Regions from separate parts of the Paenibacillus sp. S-12 genome, predicted to be linked through region 1. Evidence: riboswitches for the same ligand, from Rfam matches in the RefSeq annotation. Region 1 holds a riboswitch; each other region holds the start of a gene.

Region 1 (7,587 bases):
TGGGATCGTGCCCTCTCCTTCCTCCTTCATCAGATAGGAAGTCGAGAAGGTGGTGTTTTCCGTAGGCCCATAGATATTCGAGATGTCGATCGGTGCACACTCCTTGGCTGCACGATAGAAATGCTTCGGCGACATCAGCTCTCCACCTACGAGTAATTGACGCAAAGGCGCAAAAATGCGTGGATTGCGATCCACCAATTGAATGAAAAGCGCTGTTGTTAAGAACATGGTCGTTACACCGTGGCGAACGAGTGCTTGCTCTAATTGTTCTGCATCTAAAATGACTGTCTTGTCTATGAGAACCAGACCTAAGCCGTTCAGCAACGAGCCCCATATTTCAAATGTTGAGGCGTCAAACACCAATGACCCCGTTTGCAAAATTCGATCGCCTTCGTTAAACTTCACAAAATTCGTTCGCTTAACTAGGCGAACGACATTGCGATGGGTAACCATAACGCCCTTAGGCCGTCCTGTCGATCCAGATGTATAAATAATATAAATAAGATCTTCCGGCTGATTGATAGATGCCAAATTATCTCCTGACTCATCAGCAAGTGTCGGGTCATCAATATAGATAAGCTCCATGTTAGCAGGCAAATCCGCCTGTGATGAACGGCTTAACAGCACATGCTTCGTGCGGCTGTCTTCCAAAACGTACTGAATGCGATCTTGAGGATGATCCGGATCAATAGGTACATAAGCTCCCCCTGCCTTGAGGATAGCCAATATCCCTATAACCATCTCCGCACTTCGTTCTGCCATAATCCCAACGGAATGCTCACGGCCAATGCCCCGACTCTGCAATCTGCGCGCTAATTGGTTCGCACGCACATTCAGCTCACGATATGTCAGGTCACGGCCATCTTCCTTTACAGCCACCCGGTCAGGATGAAGCTGCGCCTGCTCCTCGAACAGTGCCGGAACTGTAAATGTATGCGGGTAATCTACCCGAGTCTGATTCATTCCTTCGATCAACTGGTGCTTGTCCTGCTCCGTTAACATCTCCAGTTCGCCAATGCGCTTCTGAGGGTGCTTAACCATTTCCTGCAACAGTTGCAGGAAATACTCCGCCAGCTTCTCCACCGTCGATAATTGGAAATGATTTTCCTTATAGTACATGGTAAACAGCAGTGTCGAACCAACTCCATCAACAGATTGGATGCAGCAATGCAAACCGCATTCCTGTGTCCCCTCCGGAAGCATCGGTTGAGCATCTGCTCCGTACCAGCAGTATGTTGCTACATCGCTGTCTATTCCTATTTCAGAGCAAGTCAGGTTACGCCCTTCTGTGCAAGCCAACAAACTGTTATGAATGTTCATAATTCCTTGCATGGTCACGTCATCCTGGCTGACTACGGTATGATTGCCATTGCCATTACTCGATTGAACGGCATGAAGAGTTACTTGCTGTGAGTTGTAGAAACGAGACAACAGCGTTGCCCACGCTCCGCATATGACGGATTCCAACTTGACCGAATGCTCGGTCGAATGATCCTTCAGAAGACGCAACGTCTCCTCAGGCAGCTCAATAGAATGTGCGTCATAGCCTGTCAATCGTTCTACTGTCAATTCCATGAAAGCCAATCTTCGTCCTCTCCTTTATCACGATCCAACCCATTTCATAAACCAATGAGTCAACTGCTCCCATGTGATGTACTCTATTTGCTTGGCAAAATCCATATGCTGTGCGCACACAGTCATACAATAGCCTGTTTCAGGAACGACATATTGCTTTACATAATAATGATTAACTTTCCATAATTGATTACGCTGTACAGGTACGGCTGTCTCCTGCACGATTTCGAAAGTGCTTGGAAGCTGACTGAGACCTACACCAATTGCCTTCAACACACTTTCCTTAGCCGTCCATATGTAAAAAAACAATTCCTGACGCGCACGGCAGTCGTCCGTATTTGCAAGCAATTCCAGCTCACGCGGCGAGCATATCAGCCTAGCCACATCCATGCTCCATTCCCCTGCTTGCTCAATATCAATCCCGATTGGCGCTCTATCCAATGCCACTGCAATGAATGCACCGGCATGAGAGATGTTGAAAAATACCGGGTTGCCCTCTATATACGGCTTGCCGAATGAATGAGTACGAATAACAATCTCGTCGTTCGATCGGTTCAGCGCTCGAGAGAGCAGGATGCGAGCCAATATATCAGCTGCAACCACGCGGTAACGATCTTTACGCTCTCGAAGTCTGTCTAACCGTTTGTATTTTTCAGGCGTAACATACGGGATAAATCGATCCATCAACGAAGCTATGTTTTTATAGGAAGTACATTCGTCCCACTTCAGCAACACAATTTCCATCATTTACCCCAACCTTTGTGCGCAAAAAAAAGGCCATTGGGAATAGCCTTGTCACCAAATAACCGTTGTTTGGTTACCGCAACTCGAATGGCAGCCCGGCTGCCATAATCCAATAGACGTTAGGCCCGAGGCTTTGCGCCCCCAACTTTCGACTGGGTTTGCCTTTTAATCCTGATGTTGTTCTTCTTGATGTCTCCATTGATTGTTGCAAATCGATTACCAGGCAAGAATGTCATAACATTGTTTACGCACTAGTTCTTGTGACATGTATCGCGTGATTAGGTCTAAAGTACATATTACATATCAGCATGCTGGATACCTGTTCACAATTATCCAACTACAGACCCATATTTTATATCGGCTGCTTAAATGAAAAGATTAATACCTTTTCATATCAATTTTCAAATTTTCGACACGGACAATCATTTTTTGTCATTTTTTAGTTGTAATTAAGTGTTTTTTCGACTTTTTTCCGACAAAAACACCCCTAAACTGCGTTTTTTCTAACATTTCCATTCGTTTCCTCTCCTTTTTTCATTCGACAAAATTGTCGATTGAAGACCTAATGTTAAAATTACTCCTTATCATTGAATACCAGCATAAAAATCCCTCTTATCCCTAAAATAATTCCCTTATGAATGCATAAGAGCCTCGAAATGCATTCGAGGCTCTTATAAAATGCTATTATTCTATGCCGTTCAGTCTGTTTGCCATTGGCTTGATTTACTATCAGTTTCCAACAATGATTTCATTAGAGGCATTTGAGAGAGCATTAACCGTTGCATATCGTCCATCCGCTACGGACACCACAAATACTTTATAGGCAACACCAGTGCGAATTGGATTTCCGTATACATCATTATCGGACAACGAGAACATGGTCGATCCATCGCCCGACACGCTTACCAATTTATAATTATTTCCTCCCACACGATTCGCCTGATCCAGGTTGAATGAATCTGCCGATACGGAAGGAACGACCATTACTCCATAATAGGCAATTCCGTTGTCGCTGCTTGGCTTCGAGAAGTAGGCCTTGAATTCATTCGCTCCTTCTCTCGCCACAAACACATTCGTAGGGGCCTGCACGGATTGATCTACCAAGGAAAATTCACCAGAAGGCGAAGACAAAGCATTCGAGGAGCCGCTTCTATTGTCAGCTACCGTAAGCACAAAGACCCGGTAAGCAATACCTTTTTGAATGACATTCCCTTGAACATCACGCAAGCTGCTTGTCAGCGATTGTCTCACATAGCCACTTTGGCTTCCAACCCGAATATAGCTTGATGAACTCACAAGTCCCGCACTATATGTGTCAAAGGCATAAGACTGATCAGCACGAACGACCATAATGCGGTATTCATTAACATAAGAATTGTTGGATGATGCAGCAAAGCCCACTTCAATATCGCTGGCATTGCCGTTTCCGCCAATAATCTTCGCTTCTACATTCGTTACAACATCAACTGAGGCATTGCTTCTGAGCGTAACCTCAGGAGATGGAGCAGACAACGCATTGTTCGCTTGATTATTCGCGCTTACAGAGAGCACAAAGACCCGGTAGCTAATACCGTTGCGAATTGGCGCACCATCCACATCTCTTGCATCCGAACCAAGTACTGTTGACAAACTGCTGCCATTACGATTCACGACCGTCGAGTTCCAACTGTTTACTCTGTTCGCTTCCGTCAGGTTAAAACGGCTTGCATTGGAAGACTTCACAACCATGACACGATAATGATTCACATTCGATTCATCTGCGGCACGGTTGAATGTTACCCCCATGTTCCGTCCATCATTGTAATTGCCGCCCATACTGCTCGCCGATACGTTCGTTGCTGGATAGACCGTCGAATTGTTAGACAATGTAATCGAATCTGAAGAGCTGGACAAGGAATTCACATAGCTGCCGCGTCCAACCGAAAGCACGTATACTTGGTAGCTGATTCCATTGCGGATCAGATCGCCATCTACGTCTCTAGCAGTAGAGCTCAGCTTGAGGCTGATGTCTCTTCCATTCGTGTTCACTGACGTGTAGTTATAGCTGGATACGTTGTTCGCTTCAGATACATCAAAGCGATACGATCTGCTTGATTTCACAACCATGATGCGATACTGGCTAATATTCGATTCATCCGATGCACGATTAAAGGTAACCATCATGTCGCGGCCGTCATTATAATCTCCTACATCGCTTACTCTTACATTGGAAGCATTGTATACCGTTGAGTTATTCGAAATATTGATGGAATCGGATGCGCCCGACAATGCATTGTAGTCAGAGTTGCTATTCGAAACTGACATGACGAACAGACGGTACGTTTCCCCTCTGCGGATTAATGAGCCATTCACATCACGCATATTAGATGGCAATGTTGAAGTAATGCTATAGCCATTCTTCGAGACATCATAATAATTGCTGGATGAAACCCGGTTTGCTTCAGTCAAATCAAAGCGATAAGCATCCGAATATTTCACTGCAAAAATCCGGTAGTAGCTTACGCGCGATTCATCGGAAGAGCGATTAAAGCTGATCTGAATATCGCGGCCATCTCCATAATTGCCCACTTGGCTAACTTTCGTAATCACTGGAACACCAGCTGATTGTCCAAGCGTGATCGAAGATGAGCTGGAGGACAGCTTGTTGCTATACGAGCTCGTATTGCTGACAGATACGACAAATACGGTATAGGACACGTCTTTACGGATATAGTCACCTGATGTATCTCTTGCCGTCGAACTCAATGTTGTCGTCAACGTATAGTTACTGGACTTCGATACAGTGGTATAATTTTGGCTGGATACGCGGTCTGCTTCATAAGCATCGAAACGAGATGCATCCTTCGTTTTAACGACCATAATCCGATAATTTTGAATTTGACTGTCGTTAGATGGACGAGTAAAGCTAACCTGCATATCGCGGCCATCGTTATAATTCGCCACATTGCGCACTTGCACATTCGTCGCCGCTGCAACTGCATTATCGCCTAACGTAAAGGTAGAAGATGAGTTAGAAAGCACCTGATCGTTACTCGATCTGCCCACTGACAATACATAAGCTTCATACTTCACATTCGTGCGAATATAGTCTCCATCTACGTCACGGGCGCGAGAATCCAATTTGACTACAGGATCGTCAGCGTTTTTGTTCACTACGGTATAATTGCTGGAAGATACGGAGCGTGCTTTGTTCAAATTAAAGGAGTTTGAAGCTTTAACAATCATGACGCGATAATGATCAAGATTATATTCATTCCTCTCCTTGGAGAAGCTCACTCGAATATCGCTGGCATCTCCAGACTGACCGGAGATTTGAACCGTAACATAGTTTACGCCTTGAAGATTACCGGAATAGTCAGGCGTTGTTGGACGATCCGGGTACGTCGGGCGATCCGGGTATGTCGGCGAACTGCCAGAAGTCACGCGAACGACTCTCGTTTTGTTGTCATAAGTGATTGTAGCACCCAATGATTCACTTACGAAACGTACCGGAACCATCGTTCTGCCACCCATTGCTCTAGCTGGAACATCCATATAGACAGTTCTTCCATTGACCGTTGCCGCTTTGGAGCCCAAGGTCAAAATTACCGAGGTTCCTCCCTTGTAAGCTGACACCTTCTTCGTTTTGTAATCGTAACTTACACTGGCGCCAAGCGCCTGGAAAATAGCCGCCATGGGAAGCAGCACACGGCCTTGCGTGTAAACAGGCGATTGACCTGTACTAATACTGCTCCCATTCACGTATACGGTGTAAGCTGCAGGCGCAGCTTGCGCCGGTACAGGCATGACCAGCGTAAAGCCAAGTGCTGCCGCAACAAAACCTGATATTAGCTTTTTCACATTTTCACCCTCCTAAGTTGAAATCATATCCAAGTATGAATTTTCCGCCTTTATGTTAGATGATCCAATAGAGGAAAATGTTTTATGGTTTCGCGCTGAAATGTGACAAATTTGTGTCAATGTTTCGAATGCTGATTTTTACAGCATTAAAAAACAAAAAAAAACCGCTAAACATGGTTATTACAACCCATGTTCCAACGGTGTATTACAATTGCTCAACCGTGCATATTACGCGGAATCACTCATCCACTCTGCACAGCCATCCGAAGTCGCTGTATTTCTGCAACAAATTGGCCAGCATGATATCCATCCTATCATCCGCCTTTACCATACCTTCCTCTTTCTTCCTTATCCAAATCTCAGTCCAATTGCTGTGAGCTGCGCGTCATCGCCACACTCGACTCTCTTACAATAAGACGGGGTTCAAACTGTACACGTTCATATACACCGCGTTTCTGTTCAATGATTCGGTTCAGCAGCAGCTCTGTCGCTACCCTAGCTACTTCGGCCCCCATGATTGATACTGAACTGAGCCGAGGCGTTGTAATCGTCCCCCATAAAATATTATCGATGCCTACGATTGCAATGTCCTCTGGCACACGAATTTCCAATTCCTTAAACCGGTTCAGCAGACCCATCGCAATCATGTCATTGCCCGCATAAATCGCATCCGGCATCTTCGTTAGACCTGCAAAATAATCTGCTGCCTTTAATCCGGTTTGCATTGAAAAATCATCTCCGAAATAGATCAAAGAGCTGTCTATTTGCGGCAGGGCATCTTCGTAGGCAAAGAAACGCTCCTCAATGATGTGCTTCGGTGCTCCAGCGTATGCAATTCGTGTCCGTCCGATATTCATAAAATGCTCCATCACTAGCTTGCCTTCTTGTGTCGATAAACTGACAATATCCGCCTTCACATCGTCCCCGAGCTTCTTCCCGTAGTTAATAACGGATATCGGAAGGCTCGACTTGTTAATCAAGTCAGGCAGTGTGGCAGGATAAGCAAGCGGAAGCACAATCAGGCCATCCACATGAAGCTTTTTTACTTCCCTTAATATCTCCAGCTCCGCTCTCGCGTTGCCCAGCGTATTAATCTGTACAACCCGGTAGTCATAATGTTTAGCCGCCTGCTCTACGGAATAGGCAATTTCCGGCACGAAGGCATTCCGAATATCGGGAACTGCTAGCGCAATTTGCTTCGTCTGCCGCACCTTAAGGCTTCGTGCGAAAGAGTTTGGTACAAAGCCAAGCTCTTCGATCGCCTGCATCACCTTCGCCTTTGTCTTCGGGCTTATGCCCTCCGCGTCGTTAATCGCACGCGATACGGTTGCCAATCCAACTCCTGCCCGCCGCGCAACGTCCTCAATCGTGACCTTTTTCTGAACCACTGCTGTATCTTCCTCCCGTAACTGTTGGAATTGCTTCCAC
Region 2 (7,587 bases), on a different contig from region 1:
CGCTAATCGTCAAATAGAGGACGCCTGCTGGGGGCCTCCTCTAAATTATTTCTATGCAACTCTTTTCCTTGCTTGTGTAATGTTACGAATTCTTCGCCAGTATTTCTCTCAGCACAGGCTCCAATCCGTTTGCTATCTGTATAAACCCTAGATCAGTAGGATGAGTACCGTCAACATAGCATTCATGGGCATGCAATGGCAGCAGCTTTTCTCCGTCATAGAAATGGATATTGCCATCCCCTGCTTGATGCAAGGATTCCACTAATGTCATCTGCATATGCTTGCTCGCTTGATGCAGCTTGACATCCTCAGGATCGAAGCTTGTGTATGAAAACGGAAGTCTCGAAAGGACCAGAATTGGGACAGTTGGATGCTTTTCTCGATAGATTTGAATAAATTGCGGGAGTGTCTTGGCATATAGCTCAGGAGAAACACTGTTTGCTTCATAGTCCAGCACAAGACAGGCTGGATCAGAAATGGAAGCAATGATATGAGTCAGCTCCGGCTCCCCCTTTCCGCTCCCCGAAAAGCCAAGATTAATAAACTCCCGATTCATTTTACGGCTTAGTATGTTCGTATAGCACATGCCGGGTCGGGTCGCACATGCTCCTTGTGTAATTGAGGTTCCGTATACAATAATCTTCCTCGCATCCTCATAGCTCGGTGGAGGCTCTACTAGAGCCCCCTTTTTCAAGCCTACTTGGATTTCCTTTACCCCCTGATATAACGGGAAGTTCAAGACAACGAGTCTCCTCTCTTGTGCGTCACGGAAAAATAAAACAGACTCATACTCGGATTCTCTTGGATTCCATCCTGTCGTACTTCGATAGTGCAGCTTGCCATCTACTTCGACATAGCAATCAAATCCACACTGTCCTGTCGCTGCCATATGATACATATCTCCTGTTCCGGACAATGTAACACGGAGAAAAAGCTTGGAAGAATTCGTCACGAATCGAATCTGTCCGCCTGCTGTATGATTTGCCAATATGTCCACTGCCTCTGGAATTGAATACTCCGGTGATACAGGGAGACGGCGATATCTCCCCTCTGCGGCAAACCAATGAAATCCTGAGATCATAAATGGCTCCTCGAGTGGAGAATACCACACCACATCAGACGTATCTGTCCTCTGCTGCTCAATTGGCATTTCTTCTTTTTTTACCGGCATAACATCCTGTACAACCTGATCGTCAACGTTCATTCCCAAACTCCTCTCAAATGGCTTGTTCACCCAATGAAACGCATGGTGATGGATGATTTCTCCATCCACCATGCTGCTTTCCTTTTCCTTTCCACATAAATTCTAGTTTAGAGGGAAACTTACGAAGAGCACTTATCTACAAGTTCTAAACAGGAGGTTATTTGTATGTCACGAAGAAGCCGCCGTAAGCTGCTGGTTACAGGTGCGGAACAAAGCGTCAATGCCTTCAAAGCCGAAGTCATGCGCCGTGAGGGATTTGCCGTCGATCCGAGTCGGCCGAATGATGTGAAATATGAGGTGGCCAAGGAACTAGGCGTCCCTTTGCAGGAAGGCTACAATGGGCAACTGTCCACTGAAGACGCGGGTCGGGTAGGAGGAAGAATTGGTGGATCGATGGTGAGAGAGATGATTCGCTTGGCACAGGAAAATTTGACGAAGCAGAATGGAAGCAATGAATAACTGCCAGAGCATAAAAGAAACCATCCATTCGCTTCAAAAGCTGAATTATAGAAAGGTGTCCCAACATGTGCTATGAAAGCATTATTATTGGTGGCGGCATTGCAGGTCTTCAAGCTGCCATTCAGTTAGGCAGATATCAGCATCGCGTACTGCTCATTGATAATGAGAACGGCAGGTCGACGATCTGCCGTTCCTACCATAACATTCTTGGATGGCCTGATGGAGTATCTGGCGAACAGCTTCGCCTTCTCGGGAAACAGCATGCTAAATCTCTCGGCATATCCTTCTTGAAGGATACCGTGATACAGCTTTCGCGCGATGACTCACAGGGTTTTCTTGTGAATACACTGGAGAATGGTCAATTTGCAGCATCAACACTGTTACTGGCAACCGGAATTATGGATAGACTCCCGCCCTTGCCTCATCTCATGCCTTGTCTTGGGCTTACCGTATATGTATGCCCAGATTGCGACGGCTATGAGGTAGCTGGCCGCCGCACTATCGTAATGGGTTCAGGCCCTACTGGGGCGAATATGGCGCTAACGCTATCTTATTGGACTTCCGACCTCATTTATATTAATCATGAGCAGAAGCCCTTATCCATGGAACACATGGAGTTGTTAGCTGAGCATCATATAGAGCTAGTTAATGAAGGTATCGATTCTATTTTATGCGAGGAAGAAGGTATCTTCAGCGGCGTGAAGCTCACCGATGGCAGAACGATAAACGGTGAGCGCGGGTTCGTTGCTTTTGGCGGCAATGAAGTGCGTTCCTCGCTGGCTGAACAGATCGGCGTAGAGCGTCTCGAAAATAAGCATATCATCGTAGATCCCCGTACAAAAATGACCAATGTACCGAATGTATGGGCGGCCGGAGATATAGGCGTGCATTCCGAGCAGGTTACAATCGCATTGGGCGAGGGATCACAAGCTGCGATCTGGATACATAAAGCACTCATGCAAAAACGAGAAGGAAAGAACAAATAAATCTGTATTTCCTCATGGTCAGTCGTGGAAAATAAGTCTTCGCATACGGTACAATAGAGGCACGAATGCAACAGTAAGGGGGTGCCTCTTATTTCAAAGAAGAGATTAATACTATCACGGTTGATCGGCGCTGCAGCGCTATTGTTACTGCTGACCGGATTAGCTCTTATCCTGTTTCCCAAGTGGAACGAATACAATGAACAGCAAAGAGAGCTTCGCTTGCTTACCGAATGGGACAATCTCCCTCAGGATATCATTCCTGTGTCCTCAACATCAGAGAGCGATCCGGCCGCCGGGAAGAAGAAGCTCCAACCGAAAGTCATAGATGGTCTGCATGTGTACGGCACGATTTCTATAGCGAAAATTGATTTGCGCGAACCTATGGTGGAAGGGGCTACTCCGGCTTCTCTTAAGGTGGGAAGCGGAATTGTGGTGCCTGGACGAATGCCGGGAGAGCTCGGCAACTTCGTATTGGCAAGTCACCGCAGCCTGACCTTCGGCAGGCATTTCAATAGACTGGATGAGTTAACAGCAGGGGATAAGATTCAGCTGGAAACAGCCGAACAAACGTATACCTACACCGTACAGTCGAAATCCGTCGTCGTACCGGAGGATCTGTCCGTTCTGGATCAGAATCCGGATGCACGGGAATTGACATTGATTACTTGCGAACCGATCGATACGGCTACCCATCGACTGATCGTCAAGGCTGTTATGGACAACACGCTGTAATAAGTTTGCAGAAAAAAGCGCCGCCTTCAGTATATGAATGCGGCGCTTTTCATGATTCATGATTCTATTAACTAGCTTTGCGGCGTAAAGAAGTTCTGCGTATAGTAAACTTTCGATGGGCCTCCGAAATATACCCCCACACCAATGCTAGAGAAGCCTCCCAAAATATTGGCGCGATGGCCCTTTGAATTCATCCAGTTCTCATGGACAAAAATCGCGCTAGTCTGCCCGGCTGCTATATTCTCTCCTGCTGACTTATACACGATTCCGTCTGCCTTTATCCGATCGAATGGAGACTTGCCATCTGGATTGTTATGATCGAAAAAGTTTCTCCGTCCCATGTCTCCACTATGCTTGCGCGCTGTTCCGGCAATTTTATCATTCCACTGCAGCGGCTTCTCACCATTGCGGACGCGAACCGCATTTGCAAGATCGAAAACCTGCTGTTCGAAGCTTGTCCGCAATTGCTCGCTAGGCGTACCAAAATAGCCTTTGAATGACAGCTCCACCTCTTCAGAGATAAATTGGACAGCCGTTACTGTACCGCGCTGATTCAAATCATAGAACACGGTTGCATACGCATTGCCAACCTTGTGCAGGCTGTATTTCCCACCGTTGTCCCTGTAATGATAGATCGTATTTCCTTTTTTAATACTGCTAAGCGACGTCCCAAAGGCTGCTGCAACTTCCTGCTTCGTCGCACCGAATCCAATGCCGCCATAGCTTCCCTTTGCATTTGTGTATAGGGCCACAACCTCATGATTGCGTACACCTACCTGTACATACTGCTTATAATCCTGATTGTAAATATACCACTGAAAGCCATATTCACTAAGGTCTTTGCGAGCAGGTTGGCCCAATCGCTCAATAAGTTGCTTCTCGCTCATGCCCATCGAAATGCCTTGGACATTGATTGCTGCTGTCTGAGGCGCATTCACTTTTTCCAAGGAAGGGGTCCCGCTTCCGCTCAGCTTATCTGCTGCATAGAGGGCAGGCTGAGAAATGAACATCCCGAACAGCATTGATGCGCTAACCAGCAGCGTTATTCGTTGCTTCCTGCAAGCTAGCCATAGTTTATTTTGTTGTTGAATCGTTGCGTTGTTGTCTTTTGTTGCTGTACAACGTGTCCGCATCCTTACCATCTCCCATTCTTTGACGTTGTCCGCTCGAATGAGATGAACACCAGGGGCGCTTCTTCATACGTACAAAAAAGCGCCACCCTAATGGCGGCGCACTTAAATAGACGCTCATATTGCAATTAGGGCAACCCGGCTGTCATCGCATTGTGTAAATGCATTAGACCCGTGGCTTTGCGTCCCCTGCTTTCGCTAGGGTTTGCCATTATCCAAATGTAACAGTTATATGTCTATGGTAACATGCAACTAAATGGCTTGTACACATCTGATTCATAAAGATCCCTTGATTCGTCAAAAAAGTGACATTAGCCGTCTTTGTTCTAGATTCTGAACAAATATTGAAATTGCTGAAACACAGACTTTTAAACGAATCTTACACCAACTGCCGGCTTCTTTTTAATCTTCATCACTTAGGCTGAACTTTGTCATTCGTCAGTTTGACAGCTTGAATGCCGGTCATATTTCAAGCCCGCTAACAGGAACTATCGACATGGACAAGACTGTCATGGGACATTCCTTCGGGGGCGCAACTGCCTTCAACGTGCTGAACATAAATGGTCGCGTAAGCGCAGCTGTTAATATGGATGGCTCCCTCTATGAGCTGGACATGAATCCACTTAGCAGCAAGCCCGCCATGTTCCTGAAGGCCGATAAACTCGCTGAAATGAAGGAACAGCAGCGTAAAGGAATCGGGGGACACCTTCTAAAGGGTGCCAACAATGAGTTCCCCGAAGTAACGTGTCATTAATCGTACGAAAGCAAACCGGGAGGGCAACTTTGCTTCCCGGTTTCGTGATGATACAGATTACACGGCTTTTATTTGCACCTGTATTGCTAACGCTGCCAACGCAAATAACCGGCCATAAGGCCGGCTATTTTGAATAAATCAGCTATCTTCAAGTAAATACATTTATATCATAAGCATAAATAATGGCTGTTTTTTCTCGTAACTAGAATTTAGGATTTTAACGGAATCACATTTTTGTCAATCTGCGCCTTGGATGCTTCCCCAATGAGCCCTAATCTCCACAATGCCGTTCCCTTCAACTGATAGCGTTTAGCTAGTCCAATCACGCTGCTAATCGTCTTCTCATTCTCACTCCAAGTGGAAATGCCTAATATCAGCTTCTCCTTCGGCACTTCCTTCAGAGCAAGCTTAATTGCCTCATTCACCTTGTCCAACGGCTCCGGAACTTTCCCTCTCGTATATTCATACGCCATAATAATGAGATCATCCGCCGCTGTCGAAAGTGTCTTGTAGTCGTATCCTTTATAAGCTCCATTCAACGGATGAAGCGCCAGAGACAGCTTGATGTTCGCTGCTTTGGCCTGTTTGGACAAGCCGATAACGAACTCATTATAGTCCCGCTTCGCTTTTTCGATATCGCCAGACAGACCCAAACCTTCGAAGTCGAGCACAATACCGGAAAATCCCTTGTCTGCGACAAGCTTCATAATGTCTTCAATCGCCTTGTCTCGCAGCGCCGCATCTTCAAGCATTTTCGTCAGCTCATTTTTCCTGTCAGTCGAAAATACCATCAAATACGGACTCGTTCCATCCTGCTTGGCCTTATCCAATATACTCTCAGGAGTGATATCCCCTGCAGCTTGAGGCCAGTTGTACTCGGAACCGCTTGTTGTAATCGTCCCATCGTCCTGAAGCCGTGCCCAGCCAAATGCAACCGAGTCAAATTGAGGAATGTACTGACGCTCGCCGAAGGATTTCAGCGCATAGAAAGCCAAGCTGTACATCTTCTTCGGCGGGGATTGAAGTGCAACAACCCGACTCTTCTGATCCCAAGATACTTGTGCACCGAACTGCTTGCTAAAGAAGCTAAGGGGAATATACGTGGTGCCTGCTCGTGAAAATGGCGCCGCTGCCAATTCTACCTCTTTTCCGCTGACCTTAGCTTTCTTCTGATTTAATTGAAGAACTACTACCTTTTTCCCCTCAGCAGTCGCTTGATTCGCTGTTACTGTCTTACTCTTGGCATTCCACAATACCTCAATATTAAGCGCCTCAGCAATGCCACGGAACGGAACCATCGTGCTTCCCTGTACAATGACGGGTTCAGCAGCAAACTCAAGCGGATAACCATCCAGCATAATTTTGGTTTTCGTCGAAGCCTGGCTATTTCCTGCCGCCGCTGCTGCAACCTCTGACTGCTGCGGGAACAGCAGTGTAGAAGCTACCAGCATAGACATCAACGAACTGATAAGTAATTTCTTTTTCATGAAGCTCCCTCTTTCCCTGCAAAATGACAAGATGGTGATCGAAAATGATTATCTCTATCACTCTCTCATCTCCCTTAATAATAACTCATTTTTTCATAGAAAGCCTGTTTTTCCTATATTTATGTACACGCCACAATCAGGTAAAATCTACCTCCTTGACGTACATACCAGCAATGGGCATGATTCGCACAGCACGAGAATACATATGTAATGTACAAGTTATTAACCAATGTACCAATTCCAAGTAGAAGGAGTGATTGCGTCTTGTCACAGATTCAGATCAGTCCTAAGGTAGAAGCATTCTTGCAAGGCACGAAAAAGCTGTTCATCAACGGGGAATGGGTGGAAGCCGCACAAAATAACGTATTCTCCTCTCTTAATCCTGCAACGGGAGAAGTTCTTGCTGTCGTGGCTGAAGCGCGGGAAGAGGATGTCGATAGAGCCGTTCGAGCGGCCCGCGACGCCTTCGATCATGGACAATGGTCGCGTCTAAGCGGAGCAGATCGCAGCCGCCTCATTTACAAGCTGGCAGACTTAATTGAAGCGAACAAGCAAGAACTCGCGCAGCTAGAAACGCTGGACAACGGCAAGCCGCTGCGTGAAACACTTGCTGCCGATCTCCCGCTTACGATTGAGCATTTCCGTTACTACGCGGGATGGGCGACTAAAATCGTTGGACAAACGATTCCAACCGCAGGCAACTTCCTCACCTATACAAGACATGAGCCTGTCGGCGTCGTCGGCCAAATCATCCCGTGGAATTTCCCGCTGCTGATGGCTGCTTGGAAGCTGGGCGCTGCCCTGGCTACCGGCTGCACCGTCGTTCTAAAGCCTG
Region 3 (7,587 bases), on a different contig from region 1:
AGTCTTTTGCGATAGGTAGCTTGGTATCTTGGTCAATGTAGTGGATGTTTACTTTTTGAGCGTTTGCTTTGTAGAAGAAGGTAACCACGTTGTCTGTAGCTTTGACGGTATAGGTTATTTCCGCCTTTTCAGGCGTGTAACCCGGAATATCCAGAGCTTTCAACGTAACGGCCTCGCCAACTTTGCCTGAACGAGAAGTGTCGTCGTCAGCAATGGACTTGCTCGTATCTTTATCGACGAACTTGATAGTGATAGGGAGATCCGTTTTCTTGTAGAAGAAGGTGTACTCGTTGTCCTTGGCCTTGAACGTGTACTGAACCTCAGTCTTCTCAGGTGTGTAACCCGGAATATCCAGAGCCTTCAACGTAATCGTCTGTCCGATTGTGCCGGAGAGAGAAGAGTCGTCGTTAGCGATGGATTTACCTGTTTCTCTATCTACGTACTTAATCGTTAACTTTTGTGGAGCTAGCGCATATCCGAACCATATGGTTTTATTAGGCTCCTGAATCGTTAACGTTTCTTCTGTAGGGTCAGTACCCTTTTTCAATACATAGTTATCAAGCTTCGGAGCAGGAACCTTGTATTTCGGCCCTATGTCCAGCGCGTCCTTGCCGTTGACGGTGAAGGATCCACTGTACAACTGCTCTGCAAGATCCACACGTTCAACAACCTTGCCGTCTGCGTTAATAGGCTCGCCTTGGTCATTTACCTTGTAGCCTTTCACAAGTATGGAGCCTTTGCCGAAGCTGACTTGCGGCACTTCAAACTCTTTTGATGTACGTTGTTGATTCACATCTGTGTATTCTATGGTAGTTCGCCCGTTTGTCGGGTAATTGACATCGGCGCTTGGATTTTTGGAAGAGTCCATTTTGATGGTATATGTCAAGGTTGCCGGACTTCCTTCTACGATGTTGCCAACGTCCCATACAAACGTTTCAGAAGCTGCATCCCATTTCACTGTCCCTTGAGATACTTTATAGTCTTGATTTTCAACAGGTGCATTACCCTTGAAAATAAGGTTAAACATTTCACCCATCGGATCCTTGACTACAGCATTTTCAGCCGCGTAAGAGATTTTCCCTGCCAGTTCAGAGAAAACCTTCTCCAGCTCCGCACTGTCAGATGGGTAATAGTTGTTTGCTGAAGCGCTGTTTTTTAATACATATACAGCGTTAGCATCATTGCCGACCTCAAGCCCGATCGAATAAATGTTGATTCCTGCATCCTTGGATGCCTTGGCTTGAGATATCGTAGGAATTCCATTGTCCTTAACCGTATAGTTGCCTATCGTGTATCGATCCCCGAACAAGCCAGAGGATAATTGATAGCTGTTGCCTGAACCGATAGTCTTGGTGTAGTCAAAATCTGATAATACAAAGTTGTACTTATTGTTGGGCCATGAATAAGAGGCAGCTTTTTTTGCAGGAGAACTGAACGTTGGCGCACCGTCGCTGAGCAGCACAATAAATTTATTTTTGGCTGAACTCTTGGTAGCTAATAAACGATGTGCTGTGTAGAGAGCGCTTTGTATGTTTGTCCCTCCGGAAGCCGAGATACCCTTAATATTGTTCAGGAGCTGCTGTTTATCATTCTGGCCAAGGAATCCGGATGATGTGTCCTCTGAGCTGGTGCTAAACGTGACAAGAGCAATTCTTGTTTTGACGTTGGAAAAAAGCAGCGTATTTACAAATTTCTCTGCTGCCTTTTTGGCATTGTCTAACCGTTTGTAGGATCTCATACTGTCTGACTTGTCTAAGACAAGTACGACATCGGTGTCACCGGCTTCAACGTTCTTCCCTTCGGCGGTTAGAGTAATCTTCCATTCTCCCGGCGTCCCGGTTGGCTTCGCTGTCTTGCTTAATTTCACAGCACCTGATTCTGGCCAGATTGGATCTTGTGCGGCTGCATCTGCACTTTGCAGTGTGTGAGGAATAAACCCGAAGAACACGGCAAATACGCACAGCCATGTTACAGCTAACTTTACTCTACGTTTCATTCAATTCGCCACCTCATTTTTTCATTTTATTCCTCCCTTAACTACAGTGAGTCCATGCCTCCTCATTCTTATTTATATAGCTCAACGGAAAGTTAATTCCGTCGGAACCTCACATAAATAAAAAAAGTCCGGCTGCAATAACGTGATCGTTAGTTGCAGCCGGACTGTCATAGGTCATAAGACCGTTAGACTCCGAAGCTTTGCGGCCTAATCTTTCGATTAGTGTGCCCTATGAGATTTAATTAAGTGCTTCGTAAATGTAAGCGTAGATGACTGAGATCCTAGGCATAGGGAACTATCATGCTCAATATAGGTTAAGAGGAACAATTTGTCAATGATAAGAAAATACTAGTTGGTATACATACTACAAGTATTAACCTACTAGAGTTGAATCATACATCGGACAGAGTGTCGTATCTTACTCTATTACGAGAAATTGATATGCTAGTGAATTCAGATATAGAACATAAATATTCATTTGAATCGCCGCCATGTCCATATGATAATAATTAGAGTAGTTAAAAGACTGATTTGCAAATTCACATATGGTGTATACAGCCGGTAAAACAATCACCCCATAGGGCTTAAGATTTTTGTAAGGATTGAGTAAGGAATAAGAGAACACTGTCTTATACAATAACTATGAAGACATCGGGAAATTGGCAACTGAGTGAGAGGAGATACTGCCATGACGTATCTAGTACGTACACATCATCTGTCGAAGACGTTCCAAGGCAAAGAGGTCGTCTCGAATGTAAATATGAATATTCGCCAGGGAGAGATCTATGGATTTCTAGGGCCGAACGGGGCCGGCAAAACAACGATCATGAAGATGATTACGAACCTAATTAAGCCTACGATTGGTCAAATCGAATTGTTCGGAGAAACATTAGCTCCTGATTCCTATCATCTGCTATCCCGCATGGGGACAATTATCGAATACCCCGTATTTTATGACAAGCTGTCGGCGAGAGATAATCTGGAACTGCATTGTGCATATATGGGGTATCACAATATGCATTCCATTGATGAGGCACTGGAGCTTGTGAAGCTTCATCATGTTGGAAATAAATCGGTCAAGGACTTTTCATTAGGAATGAAGCAGCGCCTCGGTATCGCGAGAGCAATATCGACGAAGCCGGAGTTGCTTATGTTTGATGAGCCTATTAACGGACTGGATCCGATAGGGATTAAGGAGATCCGGGATTTGCTGCTTATGCTGAGCAAGCAATATGGCACGACAATTTTGATATCCAGTCATTTATTGGGTGAGATTGAGCTTGTCGCAGATACGATTGGCGTCATTAATCATGGCCGGTTAATTAAAGAAGTATCCATGGATGAGGTTCGAATGAAAAATTGTGAATATGTTGAGATTGTGACAAGCGACTGCACGCGAGCTTCATTCCTGCTAGAAGATAAGTTAGGCATACACAATCTGCGGGTTATGGATGAGCGGATGATCCGGGTATATGATCCGAATATCCAGCAAGGAGTGTTGACGAAGGAATTGGTCCTGAATGATATCCAAATTGAATCGATTCACAAGAAAAACAGTTCCTTGGAGCAGTACTTTTTATCGTTATTGGATGGAGGCGATCATGTTGCTTAATCTAGTAAAATTGGAGCTTCGAAAGTTTAAAATTGGCGGATACATACGTGGGGCGATCATAGCTAACGTCGTCATGATGGCGTTACTATTTTTAATGTTATATACCCGGACACCGTTAGATGATATTGCTTTTCCCGAATATAATGCCCTTTTTGCGGGCGTGGATTCAATCGTACGGCTGACGTTTATTACCTTTGCAGCTGTGCTATTATCACGATATATTATCGAGGAGTATAAATCTAAGACCATCAACATCTTGTTCATGTACCCGATAAGCCGGAAAAAGCTCTTGATCAGTAAGCTGTTCATTGTTTGTACATTTACATTCGTCAGCATTATTTTATCTGAAATCGTGCTCAGTGCGATTTTGCTGACGGCTAATGCCGTGAAACCCAGCATTCAAGAGACGCTGACCTTGTCGATTATCGGGGAAGGGGCATTCCAATTCGTGATGAACGCACTGGCAGCGAGTTTGATGAGTCTCATTCCTTTATATTTTGGCATGAAGAAATATTCGACGCCAGTAACGATTACTTCTTCCTTGATTATTTCGCTTATTGTATGCTCCAACAATGTAGGAGTTGGCGGTATATCGTTAAATTCCATCATTATCATTCCAATTAGCTTGGCACTAATTGGTGTATTCGTTATATATATGACGATTAAGAAGGTTGATCGAGTAGACGTTGTGAACTAGCGCAGCTGCTGTCGTGTCCAAGTTCGTTGAAGGTACGGCTTCGACAACGCGATTCAAAAACAAATTAAAAAAACAGGAATTGCTATTTAGGTAATCCTGTGGTAAGATAACTATATTCAAATTTGACCTGATTCACATATTGCAGAGGGTTATTTTGAAACAGAATAACCTTGTCCAATATGTGAATTTTATTTATTAATGTAAATAAGAGGTCATGTAAATTTTAGGAGGTATTTGTTCATGCAAACAGGTACAGTTAAATGGTTCAACGCAGAAAAAGGTTTCGGTTTCATCGAAGTTGAAGGCGGCAACGATGTATTCGTACACTTCTCCGCAATCACTGGCGACGGATTCAAAACGTTGGACGAAGGCCAACGCGTTGAGTTCAACGTAGTTGAAGGCAACCGTGGACCACAAGCTGAGAACGTTGTAAAGCTGTAAGACACGTAAATACAATGCCCCAAACCTTAGGTTTGGGGCATTTATTATAGGTATTCAGAATAAGCTGTACAACAAGGAGCTGACCCTCAGGGTCGGCTTTTTTCATATGCATTGGTAATGATTATGTACGAAGTGAGCTTGGAATGTGCCATGTAATTGTCGATCTTTTTTTGTGCAGGAAAGCGTATGAGCTTCCTAAATTATGTTATGCTATTTGCAAGCAAGCTAAAAATTTGCATGACTGCAAGGGGATAGAACCATTTTCAGACAGATTAATATAGAGGCTGGTGGATACGTACAACATGGAATTATCCGAGATTACCTCTTATTTTACAGAAGAACATTTGACGGCGCTGTTGGAGCAATTCCGTTCCTTCGGGCCGCTGCCCGGCATCTTGTTAACATTCATGAAATCCTTTATCCCTCCGCTGCCTACCATTGTCATTGTTGGTGTCAATGCTGCGGTATATGGGCTGTGGTGGGGGTTCCTTTATTCTTGGATCGGAATTGTGAGCGGCTGCATGTTGACGTTCCTCATCGTTCGCAAGATAGCAGGCCACCCTCTGCTGTCTCGTTGGGCAGAAAAGCCGAAGGTGAAGAAGAGCATGTTGTGGGTGCGTCATAACGCCTTCAGTTATGTTTTCCTGCTCAGTATTTTTCCTGTAGGGCCGTTCGTCCTCATAAATATGGTCGCGGCCGTGGCGCGTATGCGCATTCGTTCCTTCTTCATCGCCATTTTATTCGGGAAGGCGCTAATGGTGTTCACCGTATCTTATATTGGCCACGATATTCAACGGTTTATTGATCACCCATTGCAGCTTATTTTTGTTGTCTTATTTATCGGTCTGTCCTTGTATATTAGCAAAAAAATTGAAGCGCGCTTTACACGTTATGCTAATGAAGATGAACGCAGCGCTGCCACCATAGAACAACATAAGCAATCGGTATAAAGGTTCCCCGGATAAACTCCGGGGATTTTCATTTTTACAGAAGAAATCTGGCTCATTACATGACAACCATAATAAACCTAATGAACGTCAAGCAAACGCTGCTCTTGCTTTGTGCAGGATCTCGGTAATGCGTGCCTCATGCTGCTCCAGCTTCTTCTTGGACTGATCAATTTGACGAATAAGAGAGACGAGCGATGTTAGGGATTGGAGCGAGCTTTTTGCATCCCCCTTCTTGACGGCTCGATGGAGTGAGCTCCATAGAGGTGTAGCGCGTTTATGGAGTTCGCTGACCCTGCTCCGCTCAGATTTCATTTGCGCATTGACGGAAGGAATGCCCGCCAAAATCTCACGTACACGTTTGACGAATTTCGATCTGCTGTCTCGCGCTTTCTTCACAGCCCCTACCTTTGCTTTAATATCCATTCGGGCTAGCTGTACAGCGGCCTTCACAATATCGCGCTGCTTGCGCAGCATTTCCTTTCTCTCGTCTTTTTTGGAGACTGTACGGGAAATTTGATCGTTCAGTAGCTGATAAGAAGCGAACAGGGGCTCATAGCGCTGTCTTGTCTGCTTTAGAGAGGCTTCCAGTTTGTTAATCTTATCAGTATCCCATTGCTGGAGCCTGCTGCGGATATTGGTTAAGGTCTCCTTGTTTTTTGCTTGCAGCTTTTTTAATGAACCATCACGCTGCAGGATTTGATTTTGCAGAGCAATCAATTCACTGTACATGGTGTTCATAGAGCTTGCTTGTACAGTCGCTGTCGATTCCGTCATTTTCGTCATTGCTGACTTGGCTGAGGGAGACAATTCTTTCCCGGCTGCATGGGATATAGCTAAGAATGGTGGATGCAGGAGCAATGCGATTAGCATGATAGCTATGATGTTCCCAATTCTTCTTTTCATTCTAAACCTCCTTAATCGTTCATTCATTTTCCAGGCAACAAAAAAACCCGCAAGAAGGGCGTTTCTGCCCATTCCTACGGGTGCTTCCGTCGCAAGAAATGTTGTTATTCAATCCTTATGTAAAATATAACCAATCGGTTGTGTCTTTGTCAAGACGATCACTGATCAGGCTGACGGGTTTCGTAGCGATGGATGTTGCGAAAATGTAAGTAAAAGATAGCAGATTGTCATGTAATTCGATGGGTTCAATGAATGACACCCTGTATACTGGAGATTATAGAAGACAGTGAATACTTCATCATCCCAACTTTGCCTTAGGAGGAAATAAGCTATGATCGTTACCACAACATCAATTATTCAAGGAAGAGAAATCGTAGAATATAAAGATATTGTTACAGGAGAGGCCATTATGGGCGCTAACGTTGTTCGAGATTTCCTTGCATCTGTGCGTGATGTGGTGGGCGGACGCGCTGGCGCTTATGAAAGCAAATTGAAGGAAGCGCGCGAAATTGCGATGGAAGAAATGAAGGATGCAGCAAGACGGCTCGGAGCCAACGCTGTTGTCGGCATTGATGTGGATTATGAAGTTGTGCGTGAAGGAATGCTGATGGTTGCCGTAAGCGGCACCGCAGTTGTTGTTCGTTAATTAAGAAGTGGAATAACTAAGAGGTCTGGACAGCTTATTGCGAGCAGGACAGACCCCTTTCGCTATAGAAAAAAATGCGGCCAGCCTCCAGTCCATGAACCGGTGAAGCCAGCCGCGGTCATCGAAGTTGAGCGTTCTACTTCGTGTGGGCGTAATTGGTGTTGTTCGTTAGTGTAGGGAGCATCCGCGTTGATTCAACCATGGCGGATTGGCAAATCGGGCAGGTTGGGGTTTCGTCGAATGTGAAGTTCTCCCGCATCCAGCAAGAGCAGCCGTCTTGACTGCATTGCCAAATGGATGTTTGCTCCTCGGGAACTGGCTCGGGTTGTTTTTTTGCATAGT

What was found. A riboswitch is a leader RNA that binds a small molecule or an ion and turns the genes downstream of it on or off. The one in region 1 is predicted to bind cyclic di-GMP.
Region 2: linked by a shared signal. The riboswitch ahead of NO352_RS23080 (CAP domain-containing protein) and the one ahead of NO352_RS19055 (4'-phosphopantetheinyl transferase family protein) in region 1 are both predicted to bind cyclic di-GMP.
Region 3: linked by a shared signal. The riboswitch ahead of NO352_RS23255 (MucBP domain-containing protein) and the one ahead of NO352_RS19055 (4'-phosphopantetheinyl transferase family protein) in region 1 are both predicted to bind cyclic di-GMP.

What each region holds. Positions count from the first base shown of each region.
Region 1 is NZ_JASIUF010000019.1:66,106-73,692, forward strand. Features, by position in the region: gene NO352_RS19050 (non-ribosomal peptide synthetase) at 1-1,575, opposite strand, end outside; gene NO352_RS19055 (4'-phosphopantetheinyl transferase family protein) at 1,603-2,322, opposite strand; cyclic di-GMP riboswitch class I at 2,406-2,492, opposite strand; gene NO352_RS19060 (copper amine oxidase N-terminal domain-containing protein) at 3,049-6,159, opposite strand; gene NO352_RS19065 (LacI family DNA-binding transcriptional regulator) at 6,519-7,547, opposite strand.
Region 2 is NZ_JASIUF010000026.1:72,778-80,364, reverse strand. Features, by position in the region: gene NO352_RS23100 (SGNH/GDSL hydrolase family protein) at 83-1,204, opposite strand; gene NO352_RS23095 (alpha/beta-type small acid-soluble spore protein) at 1,370-1,663, shown strand; gene NO352_RS23090 (NAD(P)/FAD-dependent oxidoreductase) at 1,729-2,649, shown strand; gene NO352_RS23085 (class D sortase) at 2,731-3,381, shown strand; gene NO352_RS23080 (CAP domain-containing protein) at 3,453-4,514, opposite strand; cyclic di-GMP riboswitch class I at 4,641-4,731, opposite strand; gene NO352_RS23075 (alpha/beta hydrolase) at 4,963-5,265, shown strand; gene NO352_RS23070 (stalk domain-containing protein) at 5,475-6,752, opposite strand; gene NO352_RS23065 (aldehyde dehydrogenase family protein) at 7,017-7,587, shown strand, end outside.
Region 3 is NZ_JASIUF010000026.1:117,610-125,196, forward strand. Features, by position in the region: gene NO352_RS23255 (MucBP domain-containing protein) at 1-1,996, opposite strand, end outside; cyclic di-GMP riboswitch class I at 2,148-2,235, opposite strand; gene NO352_RS23260 (ABC transporter ATP-binding protein) at 2,685-3,608, shown strand; gene NO352_RS23265 (ABC transporter permease) at 3,598-4,305, shown strand; gene NO352_RS23270 (cold-shock protein) at 4,546-4,746, shown strand; gene NO352_RS23275 (TVP38/TMEM64 family protein) at 5,049-5,696, shown strand; gene NO352_RS23280 (hypothetical protein) at 5,784-6,599, opposite strand; gene NO352_RS23285 (YbjQ family protein) at 6,931-7,245, shown strand; gene NO352_RS23290 (cold-shock protein) at 7,382-7,587, opposite strand, start outside.